Regions from separate parts of the Microbacterium sp. HA-8 genome, predicted to be linked through region 3. Evidence: predicted binding sites of a transcription regulator. Region 3 holds the regulator's gene; each other region holds the start of a gene.
What was found. The regulator HrcA, encoded in region 3, represses chaperone genes, less so after heat shock. The targets are predictions, from matches to a motif close to TTNGCACTCGNNNNNNNCGAGTGCNAA.
Positions count from the first base shown of each region.

Region 1 (7,882 bases), 1.6 Mb from region 3:
CGGCGCACCTCGAGAAGCCGCATCATGCGTGCGAAGACGCGGCCGGCCGGCGTGGCGGCATCCATGCGCTGCGCGTAGCGCTCGGCGGGCCGGTGCGGCCGGTGCACCCAGCGGCTGTCGCCGGCCCGGTCGGGGTCGTCGGCGTAGCTGTGGTCGTTGAGTTGCGCGACCTCGTCGCCGAGATACAGCAGCGGGATGCCGCCCGTCGATAGCGCGATGGCGTGCGCGAGCACGACGCGGTCCTCGCCGCCGGGGTCGCCGGCCTCGATTCCGGCGAGGGATGCCGTCGTGCCGGTCACGCGCGCATCTCCGGTCTTCGGGTTCTCCTGGAACGGCACGCCGCGCGCGAAGGTGGCGGGGAAACGGCCGACGTAGAAGTCGTTGAGGAAGCGCCGGTGCGGGTAGCCGTGGATGCCGAACTCGGCGGCGTCCTCGTCCGCGAAGGTCCAGCCGATGTCGTCGTGACTGCGCACGTAGTTGACCCACGCCGTGCCGGGCGGCAGGTCGTGCCGGCGCTCGAGGGCTTGGCGCAGCATCCGCGGGTCGCGTGTCGCGAGCGCCTCCCACGTCAGTGCCATCTGCAGCGGGTTGTACGAGAGCCGGCATTCGTCCGGCGAGATGTATTCGATGACCTCGTCGGGGTGCACGATCGCCTCGGACTTGAACAGCAGGCTCGGCGCGGCCATCGCGAGCACCGCGTTGAAGGCCTGCAGCAGCAGGTGCGCCTCGGGCAGCGACTCGCACGGGGTGCCCAGGCGCTTCCAGATGAAGGCGACGGCATCCATGCGCAGGACCTCGACGCCCCGGTTGGCGAGGAAGAGCATCTCGCCCGCCATCGCCCGGAACACCGCCGGATTGGCGTAGTTGAGGTCCCACTGGAAGTGGTAGAACGTCGCCCAGATCCACCGCCCCTCGTTGCCGGCGCCGGGCATCGGCACGAAGGCGCCCGGGTGGTCGTCGGGGAAGATCTCGCGCACGGTGCGCTCGTAGGCGTCGGGCATCTCGCGGTCGGGGTAGATCAGGTAGAAGTCCTCGAAGTCCGGTTCGCGCGCGATGGCTCTCTGCGCCCACTCGTGCTCGTTGCTCGTGTGGTTGAAGATGAAGTCGACGACGAGCGAGATGCCCGCCAGCCGCAGATCGGCGGCGAGGCTCGCGAGCTGTTCCATGGTGCCCAGGGCGGGATTCACCTTCCGGTAGCTCGAGACCGCGTATCCGCCGTCGCTGTTGCCCTCGGGGCTCTCGAACAGGGGCATGAGGTGCAGATAGGTCAGCCCGAGTTCCTCGAAGTAGGGGATCTGCGCGCGAATGCCCTCGAAGTCGCCGCCATAGCGGTCGACGTAGGCGACGGCCCCCAGCATCCGTTCGCTCTCGAACCAGGTGGGCTCTTGCTCGCGCTGTGCGTCGCGGGCTCTGAGTTCGAGAGGGCGGGCGTTCCAGGATGCCGCGGCCTCTCCGATCACGGCCGCCAGCTGCTCGAGTCCGTCGGGGCGTTCGCCGTACAGCCGACGGAAGAGTGCGTGCAGGCGCGGCGCGTGCGCGCCGAAGCGGGAGAGGAAGGCGTCGTCGAGCCGTCCGGCATGGGATTCGGCGAGCGAGAGGATCGGGCCGCGCTGGATGTCGAACTCGTCGTCGAGCCGTGTCATCGCCCCACTCTAGGGTTCGCGAGCGGCGAACGAAACAGCTGGCACTCTCGGGTCGAGAGTGCTAATCTGATCGCAGTTGAGTCGAGTGGACTCAACTCTAGACATTCAGAACAGAAGGAGAGAATCATGGCCACCTATGACCCGTTCCGTGACCTCGACCGCCTCGCGACGAGCCTGTTCGACACCCGCCGCGGTCCGCGGCGCATGCCGATGGACCTCTACCGTGACGGCGACCACTACGTGCTGACGGCCGACCTGCCGGGCATCGACCCGGGTTCGGTCGACATCGACGTCGACGGTCAGCTGCTCACGATCCGTGCCGAGCGCACGCTCGCCGCGGGCGAGGGTGTCAAGTGGATCACGCGCGAGCGCGAGGCTGCGAGCTTCCTGCGTCAGCTCAACCTCGGTCAGGGCATCGACACCGAGAACATCTCGGCGACCTACAGCAACGGCGTGCTCAGCGTGACGATCCCCGTCAGCGAAAAGGCCAAGCCGCGCAAGGTCGAGGTCAAGACCGACGCCGAGACCCCGGTGCTGACGGCGCACGAGAGTCACGCCGGAGCCGGAGCCGGAGCCGGAGCCGGTGCCGGTGCGGCCGACGCTCCGCGCCCCGTCGAGCAGTAATCCGGTCGTGGGCGCGCCCCGCGGGCCCGCACCCGGTCGTGGGCGCCCCGCGGGCCGCGCCCACGACCGAACCCACATATTTGCAGCGAGCCACCACGCGACGAGTGGTGGCTCGCTGCAAATGTGTGGGTTCGGCGATGCGGGGGCCAGGACGCAGCGGAGACCCGGCCCGGGCGGGTCAGTGGCCCGCGGGTCAGTCGCGCGGGCCGCGCAGCTTGGCCGTCAGGTCGCGCAGGGTGCGCAGCTCGTCGTCGTCGAGTCGCGACATCCGCTCGCTGATCGTGCGCGCGTGCTGCGTCGCGATCCGGCGAAACGCCGCCGCGCCCTCTTCGGTCGCGCGCACGAGGGCGCCGCGCCCGTCGTCGGGGTCGGGGCACTTCGTGACGAGGCCACGGGTGACCATGCGATCGACGAGGCGCGAGACCGAGGGCTGGCTGACCAGCATCAGCGACGTGACATCGCGCAGCCGGGCGGTCATCTCGGGTGCCCGGGTGACGGTGAGAAGCACGTCGTATTCGGCCTGCTCGAGTCCCGTGCCGCGGAAGTCGGTGCTGATCTCGGAGAACACCTCGTGCTGCGCGCGGAAGAGACTCTCCCACGCGTCGACGGCGAGGTGACGGTTGGCCATGGGCAAGAGAATACGCCCTCGCCGGTTCCCCGGCGGGTCGGTTCGCGGCGTCCGTAGGCTGGCGTCATGCGCACGATGATCAGGATGCTGGCGGTAACGATCGCCCTCGCGTTCGGTGGGGTGGGGGTCGGTGCGCTCGCACCCCCGCAACCCGTTCACGCGGCGACAGCCCTCGCCGCGGTCGGCGATGTCGACGACTTCGTGTTCGACAGCCTCGACGTCGACTACACGCTCACCCGAGCGGATGACGGCACCTCGCGCATGCGGGTGGTCGAGACGTTCGTGGCCGTGTTTCCCGAGACCGACCAGAACCGGGGGATGAGGCGCAGCATCCCGGATTCGTACCTCGGCAGCCCGCTCTTTCCGGCGCTCGTGTCGGTGACGGATGAGACGGGAGCGCCGCGGGCGGCCGAGACGGACAGCGAAGACGGGCGGTTGGTGATCACGTCGCGCGCCGACGACTTCGTGCACGGCGCGCAGACCTACGTGTTCACCTACGACCTGGAGAACGTGACGCGGGCGTTCGCCGACACCGATTCGGACGAGCTGTACTGGAACGTCAACGGCCTGGAATGGGCGCAGCGCTTCGGTTCGGTGAGCGTGACGCTCACGATGGATGCCGAGCTCGGTGACGCGCTCACCGGAGCCCAGGCCTGCTACGTCGGCGCGGCGGGCGCGACCGATCGCTGCGAGATCTCCGCTGCAGCGGATACCGACGAGCGAGCCGGCGCGCGGATCGAGGCGTCGACGGGGGACCTCGCGCCGTACGAGACGATGACGATCGCGGTCGGGTTCGCGCCGGGAACGTTCATGCCCTTCGATTCGTCGCCGCTCGCGTCGCCGTTCGGCTGGCTGCAGGGAATCTCACTGCTGGGCGGCATCGCGGCGCTGGTCGCGGCCATCGTCGTGCGCGCGCGACGACTGCGCGATGACCCCGGCCGGCCGACGATCATCGCCGAGTACACCCCGCCCCGCGAGCTGGACGCGCTGGAGTCGGCGGTGCTTCTGGGCAAGACGGCCAAGGGGATTCCGGCCGAAGTGCTCGAGCAGGCGATCGCGGGCTCGCTGCGCGTGGTCGAGGGGCCGCGGAAGTGGGGCAGTACGACCTATGAGCTGCACCTCGTCGACCGCTCGCGCGGCGATGAGAACGGGCGGGAGCTGCTGGATGGCATGTTCCACGGCGGCGCGACGACCTACACCCTCGGCAAGAGCGACAGCAGGCTCTCGCGCACGGCGCAGAGGATCCTCGCGGACGCCGACAAGGCGCTGAAGCGGAAGGGGATGCGTCGCGTCGTGCCCGCGCGCGTGCGCGTGTGGCCGATCCTTACGGCGGTGCTCGCGGCCGTGGGTGCCACAGTCTTCGGAATCGCGGCGCTCGGGGCCGGGGTGTTCGCGGCGGTTCCGATCGTTCTGCTGATCGTGGGGGCGCTGCTGGTGTTCGTCGTCGCGGGGCTGCTCTCGCGCAGGCCGCTGACGGCGCACGGCGCCGAGGTGCGTGATCATCTGAAGGGGCTCGAGCTCTTCATCGACTGGGCGGAGGCGGATCGCATCCGCATGCTGCAGTCGCCGCAGGGTGCCGAGCGGCAGTCTGTCTCGGCCGATGATTCGCGGCGGATGCTGGAGCTCTACGAGCGGCTGCTGCCGTACGCGGTGGTGTTCGGGCAGGAGAAGAAGTGGGCGTCGGAGCTGGCGGTGCGCTACGGGGACAGTGCGCCGGGCTGGTACTACGGCAACGCGCCGTTCCACGCCGCGGCGTTCTCGGCGAGCGTGTCGTCGCTGACCTCCAGTGCGTCGACGGCGACCGCCTCGTCGTCGGGCGGGTCGAGTGGGGGCGGTTCTGCCGGTGGTGGGGGTGGCGGCGGCGGGGGTGGCGGTGTGTGACGCGACGCCGCGATCACGGCGTGCGGGCGCACAGAAAGGGCCGGTCGGAGAGGCTTCCGACCGGCCCTTGTCCCTGCACCAAGAGTGTCCTGCAATCACATGTCGGTAGCTGCCACAGCAAAACAACTACCGTGCGAGCACTCTATAACGACGAGGTAACGGTGAGCAAGGATCTCCGTTACCTTTTTGTGATTTCGCCCGGCGTTGTCGTGTCTCACTCCAGTTGTCCGATTCTCACGGACCTGTCGAGTCGTCTCACTCCAGTTGTCGGATTCTCACTCCAGTTGTCGGGAGAGCGGCGCGCCGCGTAGCGCTGCTCCGAGGCGGGAGTAGCTTGCGGTTCAAGCCGGGAGGTTCCACAGGAGCGCTCTGATCGGGTGCGGGATTCTCCGGAAGGGAGAGTTCTCCGTGACCTTGACCCAAGACTGGCTCGCCGCGATCGACGGGACGAACGCACTCGCGGCCACGATCGAGTTTTCCAGACACGGCCTCCTCCAGCACGCAGACCCCGTCGACGCGGCGCGCGTGATGTTCGAGGATGCGGATCCGGTTCGCGAGTTCCCGTCGTGGCCGGGCAAGCGCAACTTCGAGGGCAAGCTGTGGATGGCCTCGACGGGCCGGCACGTTCCGTTCGAGTCGTTCTGGGAGCGCTCGTTCCTAACCTCGCTGGACCGGACGGGGGATGTCGTCGGGGTGGCGAGCCAGCCGATGTGGATCCGCTGGCGGTCACCGAAGCGCTCACACGCGCCCGACTACTTCGCGCGCCGCTCCGATGGGAGTGCGCTGCTTGTCGACGTGAGGCCGGTCGAGCTGATCAAGCCAGAGGACAGCATGAAGTTCGAACTCACTCGTCGCCTTGCTGCCGCACTGGGATGGTCTTATCTCGTCTTCGATCAGCTTCCCGGCGCCACCCAGGCGAACCTGCGCTTCCTGCTCCGGTACCGCGACCCGGCGTGGCTGGACGGCGTCGATATCGCCGCGCTCGGGCTGACCGGCCGGATGACTCTGGGCTCGCTCGCTGCGGTCCTCGGTGGTTCCGCTCGCTCAGGTGTCGGCGCCGCGTACGCACTCGTGTGGAGCGGGGTGGCGCAGGCGGATCTACACCGTCCCTTGTCGATGGCGACCGTTGTCGATCTGGAGGGCGGGTCATGAGCGTTCATCCTGGCGACATCATCCGGTGGCAGGGCGGAAGTCACCAGGTCGTTGCGATCCGGCCCACCTACATAACCCTGCGTGCCGTCGACGGGGATGGAGGCGACGTGGAGGTGCTCGCCGCGGACCTGCGGCACCAAGCGGAACCTGCCGCTCCCGCATCGCTCCGCTCACTGCTGGACCTGCGCAGCCTGCAGGACCTCGACGCGCGTGACCGCAGGATCGTCGACGTGTGGCTGGAGGAGCTCTCGCGGTTCGACGATCTCGTGGTGGCAGGCGGGACGAAGCCCGAGGTGCGGCAGCAAGTCATCGACAACGTCAACCGTCGTCTCGGAACCGACTACAGCTCCGTCAAGGTCTCGCGCCAGCAACGCGCTCTCGAGGAGTTCGGGGTGAGCGGTCTTCTCGATCGACGTCGCCACGGCCTGGCTGACATGCCCGGTCGCTCCTACGACGAGCGCCTCATCGACGCGATCCTGACTGTCCAGGCCGGCCAGGAACGGAAATCCACGGGCACCGGAACGCGACTGATCTGGCTCGTCCGCAGAGAGCTGGACGACCGCTTCGGTGAGGGCGTGGTGCCGATGCCGAGCCGCGCGACGATGTACCGGCTCCTGAGCGAGCTCGACGCCGGCAAGCACACGCTCGGGACGGCCCGTACCCGGCGCACCACGGCGAATCAGCCTGATCACATGCACGGGGTGCGGTCGGGGGTTCGACCAGGTGAGCAGGTGCTGATCGACACGACGCCGATGGAGATCCTCGTCGAGTGCGACGGTGAACCTGTCCGCCCCGACCTCACCCTGTTGCTGTGTGAGGCGTCGAGGTCGGTGCTCTCCGGGATTGTCACCGTCGGCTCTCGCAGCATCGACCTGGTGGTGGTCCTTGCCCGCGCTCTCGTGCCGTACGCGTCCCGCCCGGATGGTGTGCGTGCGAACCGGCGTCAGGTGTCGGAAGCGTGGACCGGCGCGGACGGGCTCATGGTTGAGAGGTTCGAGGCGATGCGTGACGCGCAGCCGTACGTCTTCCCGGAGTCGATCACGACCGACCGTGGTGCGTCCTACGTGTCTCGGCACTTCTCGGATGCGTGCCGGACGTTGGGGATCTCGTTGACGGTCAACGCGGAGTACTCGCCGACGCAGAAGGCGAAGATCGAGCGGATGTTCCGCACCGTCAAAGACCAGTTCACCCAGTACGCGATCGCCTTCCTCGGGCAGAGCCCCGATATGCGAGGTGACGAGGTAATCGCGACGAGCCAGCTGCTCACCCTCGAGCAGCTGCAGGAGCTCTTCGAGGACTGGGTCGCGGTGACCTGGCAGAACCGGCCCCACAAGTCGCTGCGCGACCCCCGCAACCCTCGGCTGATGCTGACCCCGAACCAGATGGTCGCCGCGTACCGGGAAGTCGCACCGGAACTGCAGGTGCCGCTGACGGCCGAGAAGTACATCGCGCTTCTCCCGACCGAGTGGCGTGTGATCAACCACTACGGCGTCGACATCGACCTGCGTGTATACGACTCCGCGGAACTCGGCCCGCTGCGCAAGAAGCGGTCCCCGCACCACCGGCGGCAAGGCAAGTGGCCGTTCCACGTCGACCCCTACAACCCGATGACGGTGTGGCTGGAACTCGGCGACCAGTTCCTCCCGCTGGACTGGCGGTCCCCGTACAGCGGCGCTCCAATGGCTGACGAGGTGTGGCGGGTCGCGCGCGCTCAGGCCGCTGCCCGCGGCGAGAACGAGCCGAGTACCGACGACCTCAACGAGGTGATGCGCCGGTTCATGTACAAGGGCAACGCGCTGCCGACGGCGCGTCAGAAGAAGCGTGCTGTAAGCGCACGGACGGACCCGCTGGCGATCACCAACCAACTCCCACACATCGCACCCACAGCACCGCCGGGCGGCGAGCATTCGGCAACTGGTGACGTCGGCGACAAAGAACTCCATGTTGTCGCGGC
Region 1 is NZ_CP162025.1:735,507-743,388, forward strand. It holds gene AB2L57_RS03500 (alpha-amylase family protein) at 1-1,643, opposite strand, end outside; gene AB2L57_RS03505 (Hsp20/alpha crystallin family protein) at 1,770-2,267, shown strand; gene AB2L57_RS03510 (MarR family winged helix-turn-helix transcriptional regulator) at 2,461-2,895, opposite strand; gene AB2L57_RS03515 (DUF2207 domain-containing protein) at 2,962-4,776, shown strand; gene AB2L57_RS03520 (TnsA-like heteromeric transposase endonuclease subunit) at 5,185-5,928, shown strand; gene AB2L57_RS03525 (hypothetical protein) at 5,925-7,882, shown strand, end outside.
Region 1: the regulator HrcA is predicted to act here: its motif matches at 1,682-1,708, upstream of AB2L57_RS03505 (Hsp20/alpha crystallin family protein).

Region 2 (5,320 bases), 1.2 Mb from region 3:
GCTCCGGAACAGCTCTGCATTGCACGCGGCGCAGGTGTACAGGCCCGCGCGGCTCTCGTCGAGCAGCTCGCCCGTGTAGGGGCGCTCGGTCGCGGCCTGGCGCAGCACGGCATACCGGTCGGCGTCGAGCTGCTCACGCCACTGCGCGTCGCTCTTGTTGACGGCGTAGGTCATGTCTCCTCCTGTTCGCCTTCTATTCAACCCCGGATCTGTCGGGTCGGTTCCCGGTTCGCGGGATTGAATGGGGGGATGCCGTCACACGATGCCGCTTCGCGCTACGCGCGGTTCGCCCGCGACGAGGCGCCGGGCCGCTCGCCGGTCTACGAGGAGTGGGCGCGTGCGGTGGCGGACTCCGCGTCGGCGTGCGCCGTGATCGACCGGCTGCCCGCGAACCGGCGCCAGCCGCCGCTCGTGTTCGCGGTGGCGCGGATGCTGGGGGCGCGGCCCTTGCCGGGCGTGCCGTTCGTGGAGTGGCTCGTGCGTCACGCGGACGCGCTCGTCGCCGAGGCCGCTCGACGCTCGGTGCAGACGAACGAGCCGCAGCGCTGTGCGGCGCTCGTGCCCGCGCTCAGTCTGATCGAGGGGCCGATCGCCCTCATCGAGGTGGGGGCCTCGGCCGGGCTGTGCCTTCAGCCCGACCGGTACGCCTACCGGTATCGCGGGGCGGCCGAGGTCGATCTCGACCCCTCGGGTGGGTCCTCTGTCGTGCTCGAGTGCGAGGTGCGGGACAGCAGCGTGCGGGGCCGCGGCGTGCCCGCGCTGCATCTGCCCGAGATCGTCTGGCGCGCGGGCATCGATCTGGCACCCCTGAACGCGGCGGATCCGAGTGATCGGGCGTTCCTGACGACGCTCGTGTGGCCGGGCGAGACGGGCCGCGAGGCGCGCATCTCCGCGGCGCTTGACGTCGCCGCGGCCGACCGACCGACGATCGTCGCGGGCGATGCGACGGATGCCGGGGCGCTCGAAGCCCTCGCCGCCCGGGTCCCATCGGGGGCGACACTCGTCGTCTCGACACCCGGCGTGCTCCCGCACGTGCCCTTCGCGGGCCGGCAGCGCATGCGGGCGGCGATCCGCGATGTGGGCGCGCGCTGGGTCTCGCTCGACCCGCCGGGGCTCGAGGCGAGTGCGGGGGAGGGGGTGGACGGGGCGAGGTGGCCGGGCTTCGTGCTCGGGCTGGACGGGCACGCGCTCGCCGCGTGCGACCCGCTCGGGGGCTGGCTGGAGTGGCGTAACGGCTCGTCGCGCGCCGCGGGTTAGCGTGGGGCCATGCCCGAGCCCCTCACCGACGACGAGCGCGCGATCCTCGCGTTCGAGGGCGAATGGCTGCGGCACGCGGGCGCGAAGGAGCAGGCGATCCGCTCCGACCTGGGGCTCGCCCCGGCCCGGTACTACCAGCTGCTCGGCCGGCTCATCGACTCGCCCGCCGCCCTCGCGCACGACCCGATGCTCGTGGGGCGACTGCGCCGACTGCGCGACCAGCAGGAGCGCACCCGGCGCGCGCGGGAGCGGGCGCTTCCCGCCGAGTTCCGGGGCTGACGCGCCCCGACCTCTGCCGGGCCTCGCCCTGACGCGCCCCGCCCCCTGCCGGGGCCGCGGGGACGCCGCCGGTAGCATTCTCTGGTGCCCACGCCCCCGAAGGACCGATTCGACGACCTGCCGCCGTCCGCCGGTCGGGTCGGGGCGCACCGCGCCGAGAACCCTCGCGTGCGCGGGTGGGTCGTCTTCCTCTGGGCGCTGGTCGCCACGATCGTGCTCGTTGCGGCCGGCATCTTCGCCACCCTCCTCGGGCAGGGCCGGATCGTGCTGTTCCCCGAGCCCGTGCCGACGGTGGCACCCACACCCACCGTCGCCCCCGTGGTCGATACGTCCTATTCGGTGCTTGTGCTCAACGGCACCCCGCAGGACGGTCTGGCCACTCAGCTCAAGGACGAACTCGTCGCGCAGGGCTGGGCGGACTCGAACGTCATCGCCAGCAACGCCGGAGACCGCGAGTTCGCCACGACGACCGTCTACTACGCCGCGTCCGAGGCCGAAGCGGCCGCCCGCGGACTGGCCGATCTGATCGGCGCGGCCGAGGTCATCCTCGACCCCGAGTACCCGCTGCCGGGCACCGCGGCGACGCAACTGACGGTGGTCATCGGTCTCGATCGAGCGACCGAGGCCCCCGCTCCCGAGGAGTGATCCGCACCCGCTGAGGGGTGGATGCCGCCCCTGATGTTTCCGCGGAGTTAAGAGTTCGCGGCCTGCATGTCAACAGTGGCGCCAGCGGCGTTTCAGGGCGCGCGGCGCTGGTTATTCTGGCGCAGACGCACCCCCCCGCAGCACAGGAGTACACGCATGGCCCAAGGCACTGTCAAGTGGTTCAACGCCGAGAAGGGCTACGGATTCATCACCGTGGCGGACGGCGGTCAGGACGTCTTCGTCCACTACTCGAACATCGACATGACGGGTTTCCGCGTGCTCGAAGAGGGACAGGCCGTGGAGTTCACGGTCGGCTCGGGGCAGAAGGGCCCCCAGGCCGAGTCCGTCCGCGTCGTCGCCTGACCCCGACGTGATCGGGTCCTCGCGGAGGACACATCGCGCCCGTGCCGCCGTGTCGACCGGTCTCGGTCGTCGCCGCCGCCTAGTGTGACGCGCATGATCCCGACCGCGCGCCGGCGCGCGACCTCATCGCGCGCGCCCCGCCGCCGCTTCGTCATCGCCGCGACGTCTCTGGCGATATCGCTCTCCGCCGTGCTCGCCGGGTGCGCGGGCGCACCGGTCGCAGACCGCACGAGCGCGGCAGCCACCCCGACCGCCACGCCCTCCGAGACGGCCACCCCCACCCCCACGCCCGAGCCGCCCGCGACGGCGCTCTCGCCGCTGCGGGGAACCGAGGTGCTCGCCGACTCGATCACCGGTCCCGCCCTCACCGCCAAGATCGACAACCATCCCGCCGCCCGCCCGCAGGTGGGGCTCGAGCGTGCCGACATCGTGTTCGAGGAGCTGGTCGAGGGGGGGCTGACCAGGTACGTGGCCGCGTGGTACTCCGATGTGCCGGAGCAGATCGGACCGGTGCGCAGCATCCGCCCCATGGATCCCGACATCGTGAGCCCGTTCGGCGGGGTCATCGCCTACTCGGGCGGTCAGCAGCGGTTCGTCGACATGATGGTCGCAACGAACGTGCACAACGCCATCCACGGCGGCGCCGACGATGCCTACATGTTCCGCACGCGGACCAAAGCCGCCCCGCACAACGTGCTCGTCGAGGCGCAGCGGCTGCGGGCCGCCTATGCCGGCATCGCCCCGCCCGCGCAGCAGTTCGCGTACTCCGCGCGGCCGCAGACGGCCTCCGCGGCGGCGTACGGGTCGCCGGCCGCGGGCTTCGACCTCTCGTTCTCGCCGCGCGAGACCCGCTCGTGGCGGTGGGATGCGGCATCCACGCGTTATCTGCGTGCACAGAACGGCGTGGCCGATCTCGACGCGTCGGGGGCGCAGCTGGGAGCGACGAACGTCGTCGTGGTCTCGGTGGACATCGACTGGGCCTACGGCGAGATCCCGCGCACCGTCATGGTGGGCTCGGGCACCGCGTGGATCGCGACGGGCGGCAAGGTCGTGCAGGCGACGTGGACCAAGCCGTCGCGAGAGGCCCCGATCGCGCTCACGAACGCGTACGGCATGCCGATCTATCTGGCGCCGGGCAACACGTGGGTCGAGCTCGTGCCGGCCGGATACGGCGGGGCGGTGGGCGTCGTCTGAACGCCGCGCCACGGGGCGGCGCACGGCGGCTTGCACTCTCCAGGGGCGAGTGCCAGAATGGGTTAGCACTCGATCAAGTTGAGTGCTAAGTCCAAACGCCTACGTCCGGGAGGGACGACACACTTATGGCAAAGATCATCGCTTTCGACGAAGAGGCCCGCCGTGGCCTCGAGCGCGGCCTGAACATCCTCGCCGACGCCGTCAAGGTGACGCTCGGCCCCCGCGGTCGCAACGTCGTGCTCGAGAAGAAGTGGGGCGCTCCCACCATCACGAACGACGGCGTCTCGATCGCCAAGGAGATCGAGCTCGACGACCCGTACGAGAAGATCGGTGCGGAGCTCGTCAAGGAGGTCGCCAAGAAGACCGACGACGTCGCGGGTGACGGCACCACCACCGCGACCGTGCTCGCTCAGGCGCTCGTCAAGGAGGGCCTGCGCAACGTCGCCGCCGGCGCCGACCCCATCTCGCTCAAGAAGGGCATCGAGAAGGCCGTCAAGGCCATCACCGACGAGCTTCTCGCCAGCGCCAAGGAGGTCGAGTCCAAGGAGCAGATCGCTGCGACCGCCTCGATCTCGGCCGCTGACCCCACCATCGGCGAACTCATCGCCGAGGCGATCGACAAGGTCGGCAAGGAGGGTGTGGTCACCGTCGAGGAGTCGAACACCTTCGGCACCGAGCTCGAGCTCACCGAGGGCATGCGCTTCGACAAGGGTTACATCAACCCCTACTTCGTCACCGACCCCGAGCGCCAGGAAGCGGTCTTCGAAGACCCGTACATCCTGATCGCGAACCAGAAGATCTCGAACATCAAGGACCTTCTGCCCATCGTCGACAAGGTGATCCAGGAGGGCAAGGAGCTCCTCATCATCGCCGAGGACGTCGAGGGTGAGGCTCTCGCGACCCTCGTGCTCAACAAGATCCGCGGAATCTTCAAGTCGGCCGCCGTCAAGGCCCCCGGCTTCGGCGACCGTCGCAAGGCGCAGCTGCAGGACATCGCGATCCTCACCGGCGGCCAGGTCATCACCGAAGAGGTGGGCCTCAAGCTCGAGAACGCGACGACCGACCTGCTCGGCCGCGCCCGCAAGGTCATCATCACCAAGGACGAGACCACCATCGTCGAGGGTGCCGGTGACTCGGCTCAGATCGAGGGTCGCGTGACCCAGATCCGTCGCGAGATCGACAACACCGACAGCGACTACGACCGCGAGAAGCTCCAGGAGCGCCTCGCCAAGCTCGCCGGTGGCGTCGCCGTCATCAAGGCGGGTGCCGCGACCGAGGTCGAGCTCAAGGAGCGCAAGCACCGCATCGAGGACGCCGTGCGCAACGCGAAGGCGGCCGTCGAGGAGGGCATCGTCCCCGGTGGTGGCGTCGCGCTCATCCAGTCCGGTCGGGTCGCCCTGGCCACGCTGGAGCTCACGGGTGACGAGGCGACCGGTGCGAACATCGTCCGCGTCGCGATCGAGGCCCCGCTCAAGCAGATCGCCCTCAACGCGGGTCTCGAGCCCGGTGTCGTGGCGAACAAGGTCGCGGAGCTGCCCGCGGGTCACGGCCTCAACGCCGCGACCGGCGAGTACGGTGACCT
Region 2 is NZ_CP162025.1:1,104,650-1,109,969, forward strand. It holds gene msrB (peptide-methionine (R)-S-oxide reductase MsrB) at 1-174, opposite strand, end outside; gene AB2L57_RS05260 (DUF2332 family protein) at 250-1,257, shown strand; gene AB2L57_RS05265 (DUF3263 domain-containing protein) at 1,267-1,536, shown strand; gene AB2L57_RS05270 (LytR C-terminal domain-containing protein) at 1,621-2,181, shown strand; gene AB2L57_RS05275 (cold-shock protein) at 2,338-2,544, shown strand; gene AB2L57_RS05280 (DUF3048 domain-containing protein) at 2,638-3,738, shown strand; gene groL (chaperonin GroEL) at 3,864-5,320, shown strand, end outside.
Region 2: the regulator HrcA is predicted to act here: its motif matches at 3,801-3,827, upstream of groL (chaperonin GroEL).

Region 3 (7,882 bases):
CGCCCGACCCCGGCAGCTGCAGGCGCAGCCCCGTCTCCACGCCCGAGGGGATGTCGAGCGAAACCGTGCGGCGCGAACGGACGCGCCCCTGACCCTGGCAGGTGGAGCACGGGTACGGGATCGTCGTGCCGTACCCCTGGCAGCTGGCGCACGGCTGGTTGGTGACGACGTTGCCGAGAAGGCTGCGGACCGTGCGCTGCACGTGTCCACTGCCGCGGCAGATGTCGCACGTCACCGGCTGAGTGCCGGGCTGACAGCAGGATCCCTGACAGGTCTCGCACAGCACGGCCGTGTCGACCTCGAGGTCGCGGTGGGTGCCGAAGACGACATCGGCCAGTTCGAGGGTGACTCGCACGAGCGCGTCCTGACCACGCTCACGGCGCGACCGGGGACGCGCACCCCGCCCCCCGCCCGCGCCGCCGAAGAACGTCTCGAAGATGTCGCCGAAGCCGCCGAATCCCCCGGCGCCGCCGAAGGCCTGATCGCCGCCCACGTCGTATTTGCGACGCTCCTCGGGGTTGCTGAGCACGTCGTAGGCGTGCGTGACCAGCTTGAAGCGTTCGGACGCATCAGCCCCGGGGTTCACATCGGGGTGCAGCTCGCGAGCGAGCCTGCGGTAGGCCTTCTTGATCTCTTCGGTGCTCGCGTCGCGCGCGACACCCAGCACCTCGTAATGGTCAGCCACATTCGCCTTTCACAGGTAGCGCCCGCCGACGCGGGCGCGGCGGGCGGGGCGCGTCAGCGCCGGTTCTCGTCTTCGTCGAGCAGTCGCGACAGGTAGCGGGCGACGGCCCTCGCCGTCGCGAGGTTGCTCGGGTAGTCCATGCGGGTCGGCCCCAGCACCCCCACGCGGGCGACGGTGCCGGAGGTCTCGTAGTCGCTCGTCACGATGGATGCCTCGCCGAGACCCCACGGCTCGTTCTCACGACCGATGCTCGCGGCGAGCCCCTGCGAGTCCGCGACCATCTCCGTCATCAGTCGCAGCAGCGTGACCTGCTCCTCGATCGCCTCGAGCAGCGGATAGATGCTGCCGCGGAAGTCGGACTCCCGCCGCGCGAGGTTTGCGGCACCCGCCATCAGGAGGCGATCCTGGCGGAACTCCTCCAGCTCCTCGGAGACGACGTGCGCGATCTGCAGCAGGGCAGCCTCCACGGGCGCGGGAGCCTGCTGCGGCACGGAGCGCAGCGCATCGACCCGGTCGGAGGCATCGCCCACCGGCATCCCGGAGATCAGGGTCGTCACCCGCGCGCGCAGGATCGGGATCTCGTCGTCGCCGAGCGGCGCCGAGAGGCCGGCGATGCGCTGCGAGACCCGGCCCGTGTCGGTGACGATGATCACGAGCAACCGCGTCGGGGCCAGACCGACGAGCTCGACGTGCGTGATCGTCGCGCGCGCGAACGAGGGGTACTGCACGATCGCGACCTGACCGGTCAGCTGCGAGAGCACACGCACAGTGCGGGCGAGCATGTCGTCGAGATCGCCCGGGTCTCCGAGGAAGGTGGAGATGGCGCTGCGCTGGGCCGGCGAGAGGGGCCGCACCTCGGCGAGATGATCGACGAACACGCGATAGCCCTTGTCTGTGGGCACGCGCCCCGAGGAGGTGTGCGGGGCCGCGATGAGCTCTTCGTCCTCGAGCAGCGCCATGTCGTTGCGGATCGTCGCGGCCGAGACGCCGAACGCGTGCCGATCCACGATCGACTTGCTGCCCACCGGCTCGTGGGTCTCGACGTAGTCCTGCACGATGGCACGGAGCACCTGCAGTCCGCGTTCGCTGACCATGGCTCCCCCTCCGGATGCTGGCACTCGAGAAGTCTGAGTGCCAATTCTAGCCCGACCCGGGAAGGGCCCGCGCGAGGCGCAGCGGGACCGGGTCAGTCCGCGACGAGGGCGCGGACCACGGCGTCCGCGAGAAGCCGACCCCGCAGTGTCGGGCGCACCAGCCCGCCGAGCGCCGCGGCGGGGTCCACGAGGCCGTCCGCGATCAGGCCCGCCACGGCGCGCCGGCCCGACGGCGCCAACGAATCGAGCGGCAGGCCCTCGCTGATCCTGGTGCGAAGCAGCACGCGCTCGAGTTCTGCGGTGGCAGGATCCGGCCGCTCCCGGGCGGCGGCGGGAGACGTGTCGGCGGCGAGACGCTGCGCGTACGCGGCGGGGTGCTTCACGTTCCACCAGCGCACGCCGGCGACATGACTGTGGGCGCCGGGGCCGAAGCCCCACCAGTCGCCGCCCCGCCAGTAGCCCAGGTTGTGCTCCGAGCGGGCGTGCGGATTTCGGGCCCAGTTGCTGATCTCGTACCAGGAGAACCCCTCGGCGGACAGCATCCCGTCGGCGAGCTCGTACATGTCGGCCTGCAGGTCGTCGTCCGGCGCCTCGAGTTCACCGCGGCGGATGCGCCGAGCCAGCGGAGTGCCGTCTTCGACGATGAGCGCATACGCCGACAGGTGATCGGGGCGCAGCGCGAGGGCGGTCTCGAGCGATCGCTCCCAGTCGGCCAGGGACTCCCCCGGCGTGCCGTAGATCAGGTCGAGACTGACATCGAGCGAGGCTTCGCGCGCCGCGGCCACGGCGGTGGCGACGTTGCGCGGGTCGTGGGTGCGGTCGAGGGTCGCGAGGACGTGAGGCACGCTGGACTGCATGCCGATCGAGACCCGGGTGACCCCGGCCGCGGCCAGGGCGTCGGCGACATCGCGGCTGAGCGTGTCGGGATTCGCCTCGACCGTGATCTCGGCGCCCGCTTCGACGCCGAACGCCTCGCGCACACCGTCGAGCATGCGCGCGAGGTCTCCCGGCGGCAGCAGCGTCGGCGTGCCCCCACCGAAGAAGACCGTGTGCACGGGGCGGCTGTCGGTCACCGCGTCACGCACACGGCGCGCCAGGGCGACCTCCTGCAGCACCGTGTCGGCGTACGCGGCCTGGGTCGTACCGCGCAGCTCCGTCGCGGTGTAGGTGTTGAAATCGCAGTAGCCGCATCGCACGCGGCAGAAGGGCACGTGCAGGTAGACGCCGAACGGGGCGCGGGCGTCGACGGCGACGTCGGCGGGCAGCAGACCGTCGGCCGGAGCGGGATCGCCCGGGGGAAGAGGACCGGCCACGTCAGGAGGGTGTGCTGTACATCGGTGAGATGGCGCGCAGGTAGCCGGTGAACAGGGCCTTGCGCCGACGGCGGGTGAGCCCCGGCAGCACCCGGTGGAGCAGACCGGTGGGCGCATCGAACGCGCGGACCGTGAACCACACCTCATCGTTCGTGCGCCAGTCGAGCATGAACGACTCCTCGCCACTGACCACCGATCCTCCGACCGTGCCGAGGGCGAACCCGATGCGCCGCGGCTCCTCCACGACGAAGATCACGCGCAGCTCGGCATCCGCCTTCATCCCGCCGGCCCGGCCTCGTACGTGCACGGTCGTACCCGCGCCGACGAACGGCGTGCCGTCCGCGTCGAAGCGCTGCTCACTCTCACTGCGGGCGGGGGCGACCGGGTTGCCCTCGTCATCGAAGCCGACACCGGTGTACATCGGACCGGCCGCGGGACGCACATCCGACAGGCGCAGACCCGCGCCCTTCAGAGCCGCCCACGAGAGCAGGGACTCGCCGGCGGAGTGGAACCTCGCCTCACCCGAGCCGATGCGCAGCGTCTCCTCGGCGGGGATGCTGCGCTCGGGCGGAAAGTGCATCAGGTCGGCCGCTTGGGTTGCCCCGACGGCCGCGTAGTCGACGGTGTCATCCCGGAAGCTCCCGCGGCGCATGCGCTCCACCCTACTTCGCCTTCGCCTCGACATCCCCCGACAGCGCCGCGATGAAGGCTTCCTGGGGCACCTCGACGCGGCCGACCATCTTCATGCGCTTCTTGCCTTCCTTCTGCTTCTCGAGCAGTTTGCGCTTGCGGCTGATGTCGCCGCCGTAGCACTTGGCGAGGACGTCTTTGCGCATGGCGCGGATCGATTCGCGGGCGATGATGCGCGCGCCGATCGCGGCTTGGATGGGCACTTCGAACTGCTGGCGGGGAATGAGCTTCTTGAGACGCTCGGTCATCAGCACACCGTAGGCGTAGGCCTTGTCGCGATGGACGATCGCGCTGAAGGCGTCGACCGCCTCGCCCTGCAGCAGGATGTCGACCTTCACCAGGTCGGCCTCCTGGGAACCGCTGGGCTCGTAGTCGAGCGACGCATACCCGGCCGTCTTGGACTTGAGGTGGTCGAAGAAGTCGAACACGATCTCACCGAGCGGGATCGAGTAGCGGATCTCGACGCGGTCCTCGCCGAGGTATTCCATGCCCAAGAGCGTGCCGCGCCGCTGCTGGCACAACTCCATGATCGTGCCGACGTAGTCCTTCGGCGCGAGGATCGCGGCCTTGACCATCGGCTCGGTGACGCTTGCGATCTTGGTGCCAGAGGGGAATTCGCTCGGGTTCGTGACCGTGAAGGTCTTCTTGTCATCGGTCATCACCTCGTACGTCACGGACGGCGCCGTCGAGATGAGGTCGAGACCGAACTCGCGCTCGAGCCGCTCGGTCACGATCTCGAGGTGCAGCAATCCGAGGAACCCGCAGCGGAAACCGAAGCCGAGGGCGACGGATGTCTCGGGCTCGTAGTTGAGCGAAGCATCCGACAGCTTCAACTTGTCGAGCGCCTCGCGCAGCACCGGGTAGTCGCTGCCGTCGATGGGGTACAGCCCCGAGAAGACCATGGGCTTCGGGTCGGTGTAGCCGGGCAGCGCCTCTTTCGAGGGCTTGGCGGCGTTGGTCACCGTGTCGCCGACCTTGGACTGGCGCACGTCCTTCACGCCCGTGATCAGGTAGCCGACCTCGCCCACGCCCAGACCCTTCGTCGGGGTCGGCTCCGGCGACGAGACGCCGATCTCGAGCAGCTCGTGCACGGCGCGCGTCGACATCATCTGGATGCGCTCGCGCGGACTCAGCGCCCCGTCCACGACCCGCACATAGGTGATGACGCCGCGATACGAGTCGTACACGGAGTCGAAGATCATCGCGCGCGACGGCGCCGTCGGATCACCCTGCGGCGCGGGGATCTGCTCCACCACCCGGTCGAGCAGATCCTCCACGCCCATGCCGGTCTTGCCGCTGACCCGCAGCACATCATCCGGGCTGCCGCCGATGAGGCTGGCGAGTTCGCGCGCGTACTTGTCCGGGTCGGCGGCGGGCAGATCGATCTTGTTGAGGACGGGGATGATCTGCAGGTCGTTCTCGAGGGCCAGGTAGAGGTTGGCGAGGGTCTGCGCCTCCATGCCCTGCGCCGCGTCGACCAGCAGGATCGCCCCCTCGCAGGCGGCGAGTGAACGGCTGACCTCGTAGGTGAAGTCGACGTGGCCGGGGGTGTCGATCATGTTCAGGGCGAACGTCTCGGCGCCGGTCCCTGAGCCCGAGCCCCCGGTCCCTGAGCCCGAGCCCCCGGTCCCTGAGCCCGTCGAAGGGACCGTCCACGGCATGCGCACGGCCTGGCTCTTGATGGTGATGCCGCGTTCGCGCTCGATGTCCATGCGGTCGAGATACTGGGCCCGCATGTCGCGGTCGGCGACGACCCCGGTGATCTGCAGCATCCGGTCGGCGAGCGTCGACTTGCCGTGGTCGATGTGCGCGATGATGCAGAAGTTTCGGATGCGCTCGGGCGGCGTGGCGGCGGGCTCGAGGGGCGTGAGGGCGCGGGGAGACATATCCGCTCGATTCTACGGCCCCGCGCACGCGCCCACCGGTCGATCGTCGCGGCACTTTAGACCGTGGATGCGGGGACACGCCAGCTTGCAGGATGTAAACAGTCGATGAGAGTTTGTTAACCATAAAGACACTTGCGCGGCGCCCGGACTGCAAAGAATGCTCAGAGTGCGGTCGGTCCCCGCGCGGCTTCCCCAGAGTCGCGCCCGTGCCGCTTCGGAGACGCTCGTGCCACAGCAGACACCCCCTGCCTCCCCGTCAGCCTCGACCCTGGCGCCCGCGCTCCGGGGTCGCGCCGCGCTCGCCGCCTCTCTCGCGGCGGTGACGGCATTCGCCGCGGTGGGGCTCGCGCCCGCCGCGCAGGCCGCGGTGAGCACCGATGCCCCGGTCGTGATCAACGAGGTCTACGGCGGTGGGGGCAACTCCGGCGCGACGTTCACCAACGACTTCGTCGAGCTGGTCAACGTCACAGACCAGCCCGTGTCGCTCGAGGGTTGGACGGTGCAGTACGCCTCCTCCGCGGGGGGCAGCTGGCAGCAGACGGCCCTGACGGGCTCGATCGAGCCCGGGGGCTTCTATCTGGTGCAGCACGCGCAGGGCTCGGGCGGGACGACCCCGCTGCCGACGCCGGATGCCACCGGGTCGATCGCGATGGCCGCGGGGTCGGGCAAGGTGGCCCTGGTCTCCGAGGCGACGCCCTTGAGCGGCGCCACCGGCGTCGCCGGCACTGCGGAGAGCGTCGTGGACTACGTCGGCTATGGCTCGGCGAGCGACTTCGCGGGATCCGGCGCGGCGCCCGCGCTGAACAACAGCACCAGCGCGACGCGGGACGAGACGCACACCAACACCGCCGACAACGCGGCGGACTTCACGGCCGGCGCGCCCACCCCGATGGCGTCCGGCACGACGCCGGAGGAGCCAGAAGAACCGGAAGAGCCCGTCGATCCCGAGGAGCCACAGGACCCCGTGGTCGTGGCGATCGATGCGATCCAGGGCACCGGTGCCGAATCCCCTCTCGCCGGGCAGACCGTCACCACGGAGGGTGTCGTCACCGCGCATTACCCCACCGGCGGTTTCCGCGGCTACGTCATCCAGACCTCCGGCACCGGCGGCGCGATCGACGCCGCAGCGCACACGGCATCCGACGCCGTCTTCGTCTACGCACCCGGGGCCGAGGGCGAGGTCGCCCTGGGCGACACCGTGCGCGTGACCGGCGTCGTGAGCGAATTCAACGGCCTGACCGAGCTGACCGTCGCACCCGGCGCGGCCACGGTGCTCGCCGACGCGCCCGCACCGCTGCCCGCAACCATCGGCTGGCCGACGACCGATGCCGAACGCGAGGCCCTCGAATCGATGCTCATCGCTCCCCAGGGCGAGTTCACGGTGTCGAACACCTACAGCACGAACCAGTACGGCGAGGTCGGCCTCGCTGCCGGCACCACACCGCTGCGCCAGCCCACGGACGTCGCACGCCCCGGCTCCCCCGAGGCCGCTGCCGTCGCCGCCGACAACGCCGCACGTGCGGTGATCCTCGATGACGGCGCGTCCATCAATTTCCTCTCCGGAGCCAACAGCGCGCTGACCCCGGCCTACGTCTCGCTCGTCGAACCGGTGATCGTCGGCGCGGCCGCGACCTTCACCGAGCCCGTGATCGTGGACTGGCGCAACGGGTCGTGGAAGCTCAACCCCACGAGCGCGCTCACCGCGGACGGCAGCGGCGCCGACGGCGTGACGTTCGAGAACACCCGCACCTCCGCCCCCGCGGCGGTGGGAGGCGATGTCAGCGTGGCCTCGTTCAACGTGCTCAACTACTTCACCACCCTCGGCGACGAGGGCGCGACGTGCGTGCCCTACACCGATCCGTCGGGCGACCCCGTCTCGGTGCGCGAGGGATGCGACCAGCGCGGGGCCTGGGAGGATGCCGACTTCGAGCGCCAGGAGTCCAAGATCGTCGATGCGATCGAGGCACTGGATGCCGCGGTCGTGGGTCTGATGGAGATCGAGAACTCCGCGGCGCTCGGCGAGAGCGTCGACGAGGCGACGGCGACTCTCGTGAACGCCCTCAACGCGGCCGCCGGTACCGAGAAATGGGCGTTCGTGCCCTCCTCGGACGAGCTGCCCGCAGCATCCGGTCAGGACGTCATCACCAACGCGATCATCTACCAGCCCGCGCTCGTCGAACGCGTCGGCGACTCGCGCGCGCTCGGCGACCAGAG
Region 3 is NZ_CP162025.1:2,290,524-2,298,405, reverse strand. It holds gene dnaJ (molecular chaperone DnaJ) at 1-685, opposite strand, end outside; gene hrcA (heat-inducible transcriptional repressor HrcA) at 739-1,779, opposite strand; gene hemW (radical SAM family heme chaperone HemW) at 1,872-3,092, opposite strand; gene AB2L57_RS10960 (DUF1990 family protein) at 3,094-3,744, opposite strand; gene lepA (translation elongation factor 4) at 3,755-5,668, opposite strand; gene AB2L57_RS10950 (ExeM/NucH family extracellular endonuclease) at 5,895-7,882, shown strand, end outside.

Region 4 (7,882 bases), 1.3 Mb from region 3:
ACCGCCGCGCACCCGCGGCATCGCGGGGTGGGCGCTCGCTGTGGCGATCGTCGGCCTTGCCGCATCTCTGTTCGTGGGCTGGGGCTTTCCGCTCGGTATCGTCGCGGTCGTGGCCGCGGGAATGGCTCTCCGGCGCGCGGGTGAGAGTCGGCAGATCGCGGGGTGGGCGCTCGCGCTCGGCATCCTGTCGCTGATCTACAGCATGATCTGGATCGCGTGGGCGGCGTCTCAGGCGACGCTGTTCGCCTGAGGCACGGGCGTCAGACGCGATCGGCGAGGATCGCCAGTCGCGTGGCGCCCACCCGCGTGAGCAGCAGCGTCGCGGACTCGGGTCCCGCGAGTCGCAAACGCGTGCGCAGGACGGCGGGATCGACATCCACCCCGCGCTTCTTGATCTCGAGGGTGCCGATGTCGCGCTCGCGCAGGGCGCGGGCGAGCTTCTTGACGTCGGTGGGCAGCACCTCGCGCACGCGGAACGACGACACGAACGGACTCGTCAGCGCCGCGTCGCCCGTCAGGTAGGCCACGCCGAGCGCGAGCGGACCCGCCTCGAGCGCCCGCGCGACCTCGCCGATCAGCCGAGCGCGGATGACCGATCCCGCCGGCTCGTGCACGAAGGCACCGAGCGCGCGCACGGGCTCGTCGTCGGCGTCGCCGGGCGCGGTCAGCTCGTGCGCCCCGCCGCCGGTGAGCACGAGCGCCGAGCGCCGCACGCCCGGCCGGGCAAGGGCCCCGGACCACAGCACGAGTTCGATCGTCGATCCATCGGCGGTGATCCACTGCGCCTCGACGTCGTCGGGGATCTCGCCGCGATCGAACGCCGGACCGAGCTTGATGCCCGCGGGCATCCGAGCCGCGAGGCCGAAGGCCCATGCGAGGCTCGGCGTGTACTCCGACGCCCCAACGGCCCGGGTCTCGCTGTGCCCCGCGGTGCGACGGGCGGGGTCGAGCCAGACCGCGTCGACGCCGGCGAGGTCGGCATCTTCGGCGCGCCCGCAGACGACGGATGCCGCGCCCTGGAACGGCGCGAGGTTGTAGGCCGCGAGGGCCGCTGTGACATCGTCGGACTCGACGGCGCGCACGTCGAGTCCGAGGCCCGCGAGCCCGAGGGCGTCGCCGCCGATGCCGCAGCCCAGGTCTGCGACGACCGAGGGGCCCGCATCGCGGAAGCGACGCGCGTGCAGCGTCGCGACCTGCAACCGCGTGGACTGCTCGAGGCCCGCGCGCGTGAACAGCATGCGCTCGGCCAGGTCGCCGAACTTGGCCCGCGCGCGTGCCCGCAGCCGCGCCTGCCCGACGACGGCCGACACCAGGTCGGGGGAGTGCCCCGCCGCGCGCAGCCGCGTGACCTCGCGGGCGACGTCGTCTGTCGACTCCAGCGCCGGGGTCGCGTCGAGCAGCCGCAGACCCTCGGGGGTCAGCAGCGCGGTGAGCTCGGACATCAGCACCGGACCAGCCTAGGTGCAGCCCCCGACACGGCCGGATGACGGCATCCGTCACCCGGATTGGCACTCGCGTTGCATGAGTGCCAGCGGATGCCTACACTGTGATTAGCACTCTCACCACGAGGTTGCTAACAAGTCTTGGATCAAGAAAGAGGTAGACCGTGACGGTTTCCACTCAGGTTTCCATCAAGCCGCTCGAGGACCGCATCGTCATCCGCCAGGTCGACGCGGAGCAGACGACGGCTTCTGGCCTGGTCATCCCCGACACCGCGAAGGAGAAGCCCCAGGAGGGCGAGGTCATCGCGGTGGGCCCGGGTCGCATCGATGACAACGGCAACCGCGTTCCGCTCGACGTCGCCGTGGGCGACCGCGTGATCTACAGCAAGTACGGCGGCACCGAGGTCAAGTTCGGCGCCGATGAGTTCCTCGTGCTCTCGGCCCGCGACGTGCTCGCGGTCGTCGTCCGCTGAGCGACTGATCGATCGGAAGGGCTCGGGTGCTTCGGCATCCGGGCCCTTCTGCATGTCTCCGCGGCTTCGTGTCTCGTGCCCTGAGCCCGTCGAAGGGCCGCGCCCGCGTTTCGCGCCCTGAGCCCGTCGAAGGGCCGCGCCCGCGCCTCTGGCAGAATTCCACGCACACTCGGCAGGCTCGGGATGCTGTCGTGTCGGTGACCGGGCGTAGGCTGAGCCGGTGAGCCCCACCCCCGCGCCCGATGCTGCGCGGTCGGTCACATCCGCGGGGGTTTCCGCCACGCCCGACCCGGCGCGCGAGCGCGCCGTCGGCGGCATATATGCCTTCACCGCCTACCTGCTGTGGGGATTCCTCCCTCTCTACTTCCTGCTGCTGGCCCCGACCGGTCCGTGGGAGATCGTGGCCTGGCGCATCCTGCTCTCGCTCGTCTTCTGCGTGCTGCTGCTGTCGGTCACCCGCTCGTGGGGCGCGTTCGCGCGCATCATCCGGCAACCGCGGCTGCTGTTGTGGACCGCCCTCGCGGGAGCCGTGATCTACGTGAACTGGCAGGTCTTCCTCATCGCGACGCTCACGGGCCACGTGATCGAGACGAGCCTCGGCTACTTCATCAACCCGATCTTCACCGTCATCCTCGGTGTGCTCGTGCTGCGCGAACGCCTGCGCCCGACGCAGTGGATCGCGATCGCCATCAGTGCGCTCGCCGTCATCGTGATCATGGTGGGTTACGGCTCGTTCCCGTGGATCGCGTTGACCCTCGCCGCCACATTCGGTGTCTACGGGCTGATCAAGAAGCAGATCGGTCCGGCCGTCGATGCGGTCGGCGGTCTGACGCTCGAGTCCTTCTGGCTCATGCCGGTCGCGATCGGGCAGCTGATCGTCGTCTCGCTCACGACGGGCCTCACCCTCGGCAGCGCCGGCATCGGGCACGCCGCGCTGCTCCTGCTCGCGGGTGTCGCCACGGCCACCCCGCTGCTGTTCTTCGCCGCGGGTGCGCGGCGCGTGCCCCTGACCGTGATGGGACTGCTGCAGTTCATCGCGCCGATCATGCAGTTCGTCACGGGGGCGTTCCTCCTCGGCGAGCCGATGCCCCTCGAGAGATGGATCGGGTTCGCGCTCGTCTGGGTCTCGCTCACGGTGCTGACGGTCGACTCGCTGCTCTTCGCGCGGCGGGCGCGAGGCGCCTCCGACCTGGGCGCGATCACCTGACGCGGAACCGGGTTCTTCGCCAGGTGGTACCGGGTCGATGGGGGAACAGTGGCTGCAGCATCCCGTCGGTGGGGGAAACTGTCCCGTTCGGGCGGCAAAACCGGCCCGTTATCGGGTCGTGACTTTACTGTGACACATCGTTAACGCACCGCAACATTGGTGGGCGGGTCCCGCGCTTAGGGTGAATCCACTGGGCAGGCTTCCCGAGCCGTGCCTCACGTTCATTCACAGCAAGGAGCAACATGAACGGCTTCACCCGCTCGCGCGGCAAGGTCCTCGGCGGTATCGCCGCGGTCGGCGTCAGCGCGCTCTTCCTCGCAGGCTGTGCCGGCAGCGGCGGCGACACCGAGTCGTCCGAGCCCGCCGCCGAGGCCGGCGAGGAGATGACCCTCACGATCGGCACCGCGCTGCCCCAGACCGGAAACCTCGCCTTCCTCGGCCCGCCCGAGGAGGCCGGTGTGGCATACGCCGCATCGCAGATCAACGAGGCCACCGCCGACACCGGCCTGACCATCGAGGTCGAGTACGGCGACTCGGGCGACACCGACAACAAGGCTTACGAGACCGAGATCCCGCGCCTTCTGGGCATGGACGTCTCGGCCATCATCGGTGCCGCGTCGTCCGGTGTCTCTCTGCAGTTCATCGACCAGGTCGTCGGCGCCGGCACGATCCTGTTCTCCCCGGCGAACACGTCCGACGCGTTCACGACGTACGACGACAACGGTCTGTACTTCCGCACCGCTCCCTCCGACGTGCTGCAGGGCGAGGTTCTCGGCAACCTGATCGCCGAGGACGGCAACCAGACGCTCGGCATGATCGTGCTCAACGACTCGTACGGCACCGGACTCGCGGGCTACGTCACCGAGGCTTTCGAGGCCGCCGGTGGCGAGGTCGTCGCGGCGCCCACGTACAACACGGGTGACACGTCGTTCGACGCGCAGATCAGCGAGGTCCTCGCGGCCGACCCCGACGCGATCGCCCTGATCACGTTCGAGGAGGTCACGACGATCCTGCCGAGCCTGTTCGGCCAGATCCCCGCCGACAAGCTGTACTTCGTCGACGGCAACCTGTCGAACTTCGGCGACGAGTTCCCCGCCGGATCACTCACGGGCGCCAAGGGCACGCTGCCGGGTCTGACGATCGATTCGCTCGCTGACTTCACGGGCGAGCTCGACGCCTTCCTTGAGGCCGAGGGCACCGCCCCGCTCGAGGAGTACAGCTACGCGGCCGAGTCCTACGACGCCACGATCCTGCTCGCGCTCGCGTCGCTCACCGCTGGCTCGACCGACAGCGCGGCGATCGCCGAGGCGCTCATCGAGGTCTCCGGTGGCTCCGGCGAGGGCGAGACCTGCTCGACCTACGCCGAGTGTGCCGACATCATCCTCGGTGGCGGCGTGGCCGACTACGACGGCATCTCGGGTCCGATCACGTTCGACGAGGTCGGCGACCCGACCGAGGCGTCGATCGGCATCTACGAGTTCGTCGAAGACAACACCTACGTGGCCTACGAGGGCTGAGCTCTCCACACCACGCGTCGGGGCCCCGGTTCTTCGGAACCGGGGCCCCTTCGCATGTCGGCGTGGCGGCGCCGCTTGCGCCGTCGTCTGCGGCGTCCACACCGCCTGTGGCCGTCGTCCGCGTCGCCGGTGCCGTCGTCCGCCCGCACCGTCGTCCGCCTTCCGGACCACGCGCCGATCCGTCGACCCGTCGAGCGGGCGCTCGGATCCGTCGAGCGGGCGCTCGGATCCGTCGAACCCACATTTTTGCAGCGAGCCACCACACGACGTCTGGTGGCTCGCTGCAAAAATGTCGGCTCGGCGCGGCTCGGCGCGGCTCGGCGCGGCTCGGCGCGGCTCAGATCGGGTCGACCAAAAGGGGTCGGGCTGGGCGGCCGCGCCCAGAGGGGGCCGCCCCCTCGGCCGAAACCGGTCAACACTCCGGACCCGTGCTGCGCCCCGGGCCCGATCCGGGCCGATTCGGGCTGAGCGGCCCCGATTCTCCGGATCTTTGGCACGCGACCGGTCCTCCCCACCGCTCCGCGGAAGCGCGGTGTCCCCGAGCGCACCGCATTCGGCCGGCCGCCCTCGGCGCGGAGTCCGATGCTGCATGCATGTTCGACATGCACCCCGATCGCCTCTACGTCCACGCCGACCTCAAGTCCGCCGGCCTCTCGCAGCGCCGGATCACGGGCATGGTGCGCGGGGGAGGTGTCGCTCGGCCCCGGCAAGGCGTGTACGTACATCCGGACTCCTCCCTTGCCTCATTGAGCGCCGCCCACGTCGGAGGACTTGTCACGTGCATCACCCTGCTGAGCGAGCTCGGCGTCTTCGTGCTCGAACGTGAGGGCGTTCACGTCCAGGTGCCACCGCATGCGACCCGGTTGCGCACGAAGGCGGGGGTGCGACTGCACTGGACACCGCTGCACAGGACACCACCCCCTTCCTCGCTCCGGGTCGAGGTCTTCGACGCGCTTCTGCAAGCGACGCTGTGCCAGCCGCCACGGGCCGCGCTCGCGACCCTCGACAGCGCGCTGCATCTGGGGCTCATCGACGAGGACGACCTGGACGAGCTGTTCCGGCACATTCCACGGCGGCGCCGCGCCCTGCGCGCGCTGGTGGACGGGCGCTGCGAGTCGGGCCCCGAGACCTTCGTCCGCCTGCTCCTGCGTGCCTTGGGGTTGACCTTCGAGTGCCAGGTCGAGATCCCGGGTGTCGGTCGCGTCGACTTCGTCGTCGAGGGGTGGCTCATCATCGAATGCGACAGTCGTGCGCACCACAGCGGGTGGGAGGCACAGGCCGCGGATCGACGGCGGGACCTGGCGGCGGCGGCGCTCGGCTACGCCACCATTCGTCCCGTGGCGGCCGACATCCTTGCCGATACACCGGCGCTCGGCCGGGTGATCGTCGGGATGGCCCAGCGGATCGGGCTTCGCGTGCACAACACTCCGGAGGCATCGGTGCCTCGGCCCCGATCACGTCGGATACGGGCCTGATCTGCCGTGTGGCTCCGGAATGTTGGCACGCCGGGCATGGCGCCAGCACGCCGGGCATGGTGCCAGCACGCCGGGTGTGGCGCCAGAACAGCGGGCGTTGCCGCCGCACCGCGGCGCCCCGGACGCGCCACGCCAAGAACGACGGGGTGGATGCTGTCGCTGCATCCACCCCGCCGGAACAAGCGGACTGAGGCTCAGGTGCCGAGCGTGCCCAGGTACAGCTCCGTGACCTTGGGGTCGCTGAGCAGCTCGCGTCCCGTGCCGGTGTAGGCGTCGCGGCCCTGGTCGAGGACGTAGCCGCGGTCGCAGATCTGCAGGCACCGACGCGCGTTCTGCTCGACCATGATGCAGGTGACGCCGGCCTTGTTGATCTCGGAGACGCGGATGAACGCCTCGTCCTGCCGGACGGGGGAGAGCCCGGCGGACGGCTCGTCGAGCAGCAGAACCTTGGGGTCCATCATCAGCGCCCGACTCATGGCGACCATCTGCCGCTCGCCGCCCGAGAGCGAGCCCGCCCGCTGCTTGAGGCGCTTGCCCAGCTCGGCGAAGATGCCGGTGACGAACTCGAGTCGCTCCTTGTAGGCCGACGGGCGCTGGTACAGGCCCATCTGCAGGTTCTCTTCGATCGTCAGGCTCGGGAAGACGTTGTTGGTCTGCGGGATGAAGCCCACCCCGCGGGCGACCAGCTTGTTGGCCCGCAGCCCCGTGATGTCGTCGCCGGCAAGGGTGACCGTGCCGCTGCGGATGTTGACCTGGCCGAAGATCGCCTTGAGCAGGGTCGATTTTCCGGCGCCGTTGGGTCCGATGATGCCGATCAGCTCGCCCTGGTGGGCGGTGAGCGAACAGCCGTTGAGGATGTTGACCCCGGGCAGGTAGCCGGCGTGCACGTCGTCGACGTGCACCACCACCTGGCCGGTGAGAAGGTCGGTGCTCACTTCTGCTCCTTCGTGTCGGCCTGTGTATCGGCCTCCGGCTCGCCCGATCCGCCCGACTCGCCCGATCCGCCCGATCCGCCCGAATCGCCCGGCGCGCCCGAAGCGCCCGGCCGGCCCGCGCCGCCCGCGGGTCCCTCGTCCTCGGCGATCCCGTCGGCGACCAGCGCGTCGGCGCTGGCGGAGGCGGATGCTGCGGCATCCGTCGTCGGATCGGCCTCGATCGCCGTGATCCGGCCCGTGACGACACCGAGGTCGAGCTCCTGGTGTGCGCCGAGGTAGGCGTCGATGACGGCGGGGTTGCGCATGACCGTGTACGGGTCGCCCTCGGCGACGACGCGACCCTCCGCCATCACGACCACCCAGTCGGCGATGTGGCGCACCATGTGCATGTCGTGCTCGACGAACAGGACCGTCATGCCCTCGTCCTTGAGGTCGAGGATGTGATCGAGCAGCGACTGCGTCAGCGCCGGGTTCACCCCGGCCATCGGCTCATCGAGCATGACGAGGGTCGGCTGGGTCATCAGCGAGCGCGCCATCTCGAGCAGCTTGCGCTGGCCGCCCGAGAGGCTCGCGGCGAAGTCGGCCGATTTGGTGTCGAGCTTGAACTTGGCGAGGATGCGCATCGCGCGCTCCTCGATCTCGGCATCCTGCCTGCGCCAGATCGCCGGGATCAGGCTCTGCCAGAACTTCTCGCCCCGCTGGCCGGTGGCGCCGAGCTTCATGTTCTCGAGCACCGTGAGCAAGCCGAGCGCCTTGGTCAGCTGGAAGGTGCGCACGAGGCCCATCCGGGCGACACGGTAGGCCGAGACACCCGAGAGCGACCTGCCCTCGAA
Region 4 is NZ_CP162025.1:952,577-960,458, forward strand. It holds gene AB2L57_RS04545 (hypothetical protein) at 1-250, shown strand, start outside; gene AB2L57_RS04550 (THUMP-like domain-containing protein) at 261-1,448, opposite strand; gene groES (co-chaperone GroES) at 1,607-1,915, shown strand; gene rarD (EamA family transporter RarD) at 2,136-3,122, shown strand; gene AB2L57_RS04565 (ABC transporter substrate-binding protein) at 3,365-4,639, shown strand; gene AB2L57_RS04570 (endonuclease domain-containing protein) at 5,233-6,114, shown strand; gene AB2L57_RS04575 (ABC transporter ATP-binding protein) at 6,309-7,049, opposite strand; gene AB2L57_RS04580 (ABC transporter ATP-binding protein) at 7,046-7,882, opposite strand, start outside.
Region 4: the regulator HrcA is predicted to act here: its motif matches at 1,506-1,532, upstream of groES (co-chaperone GroES).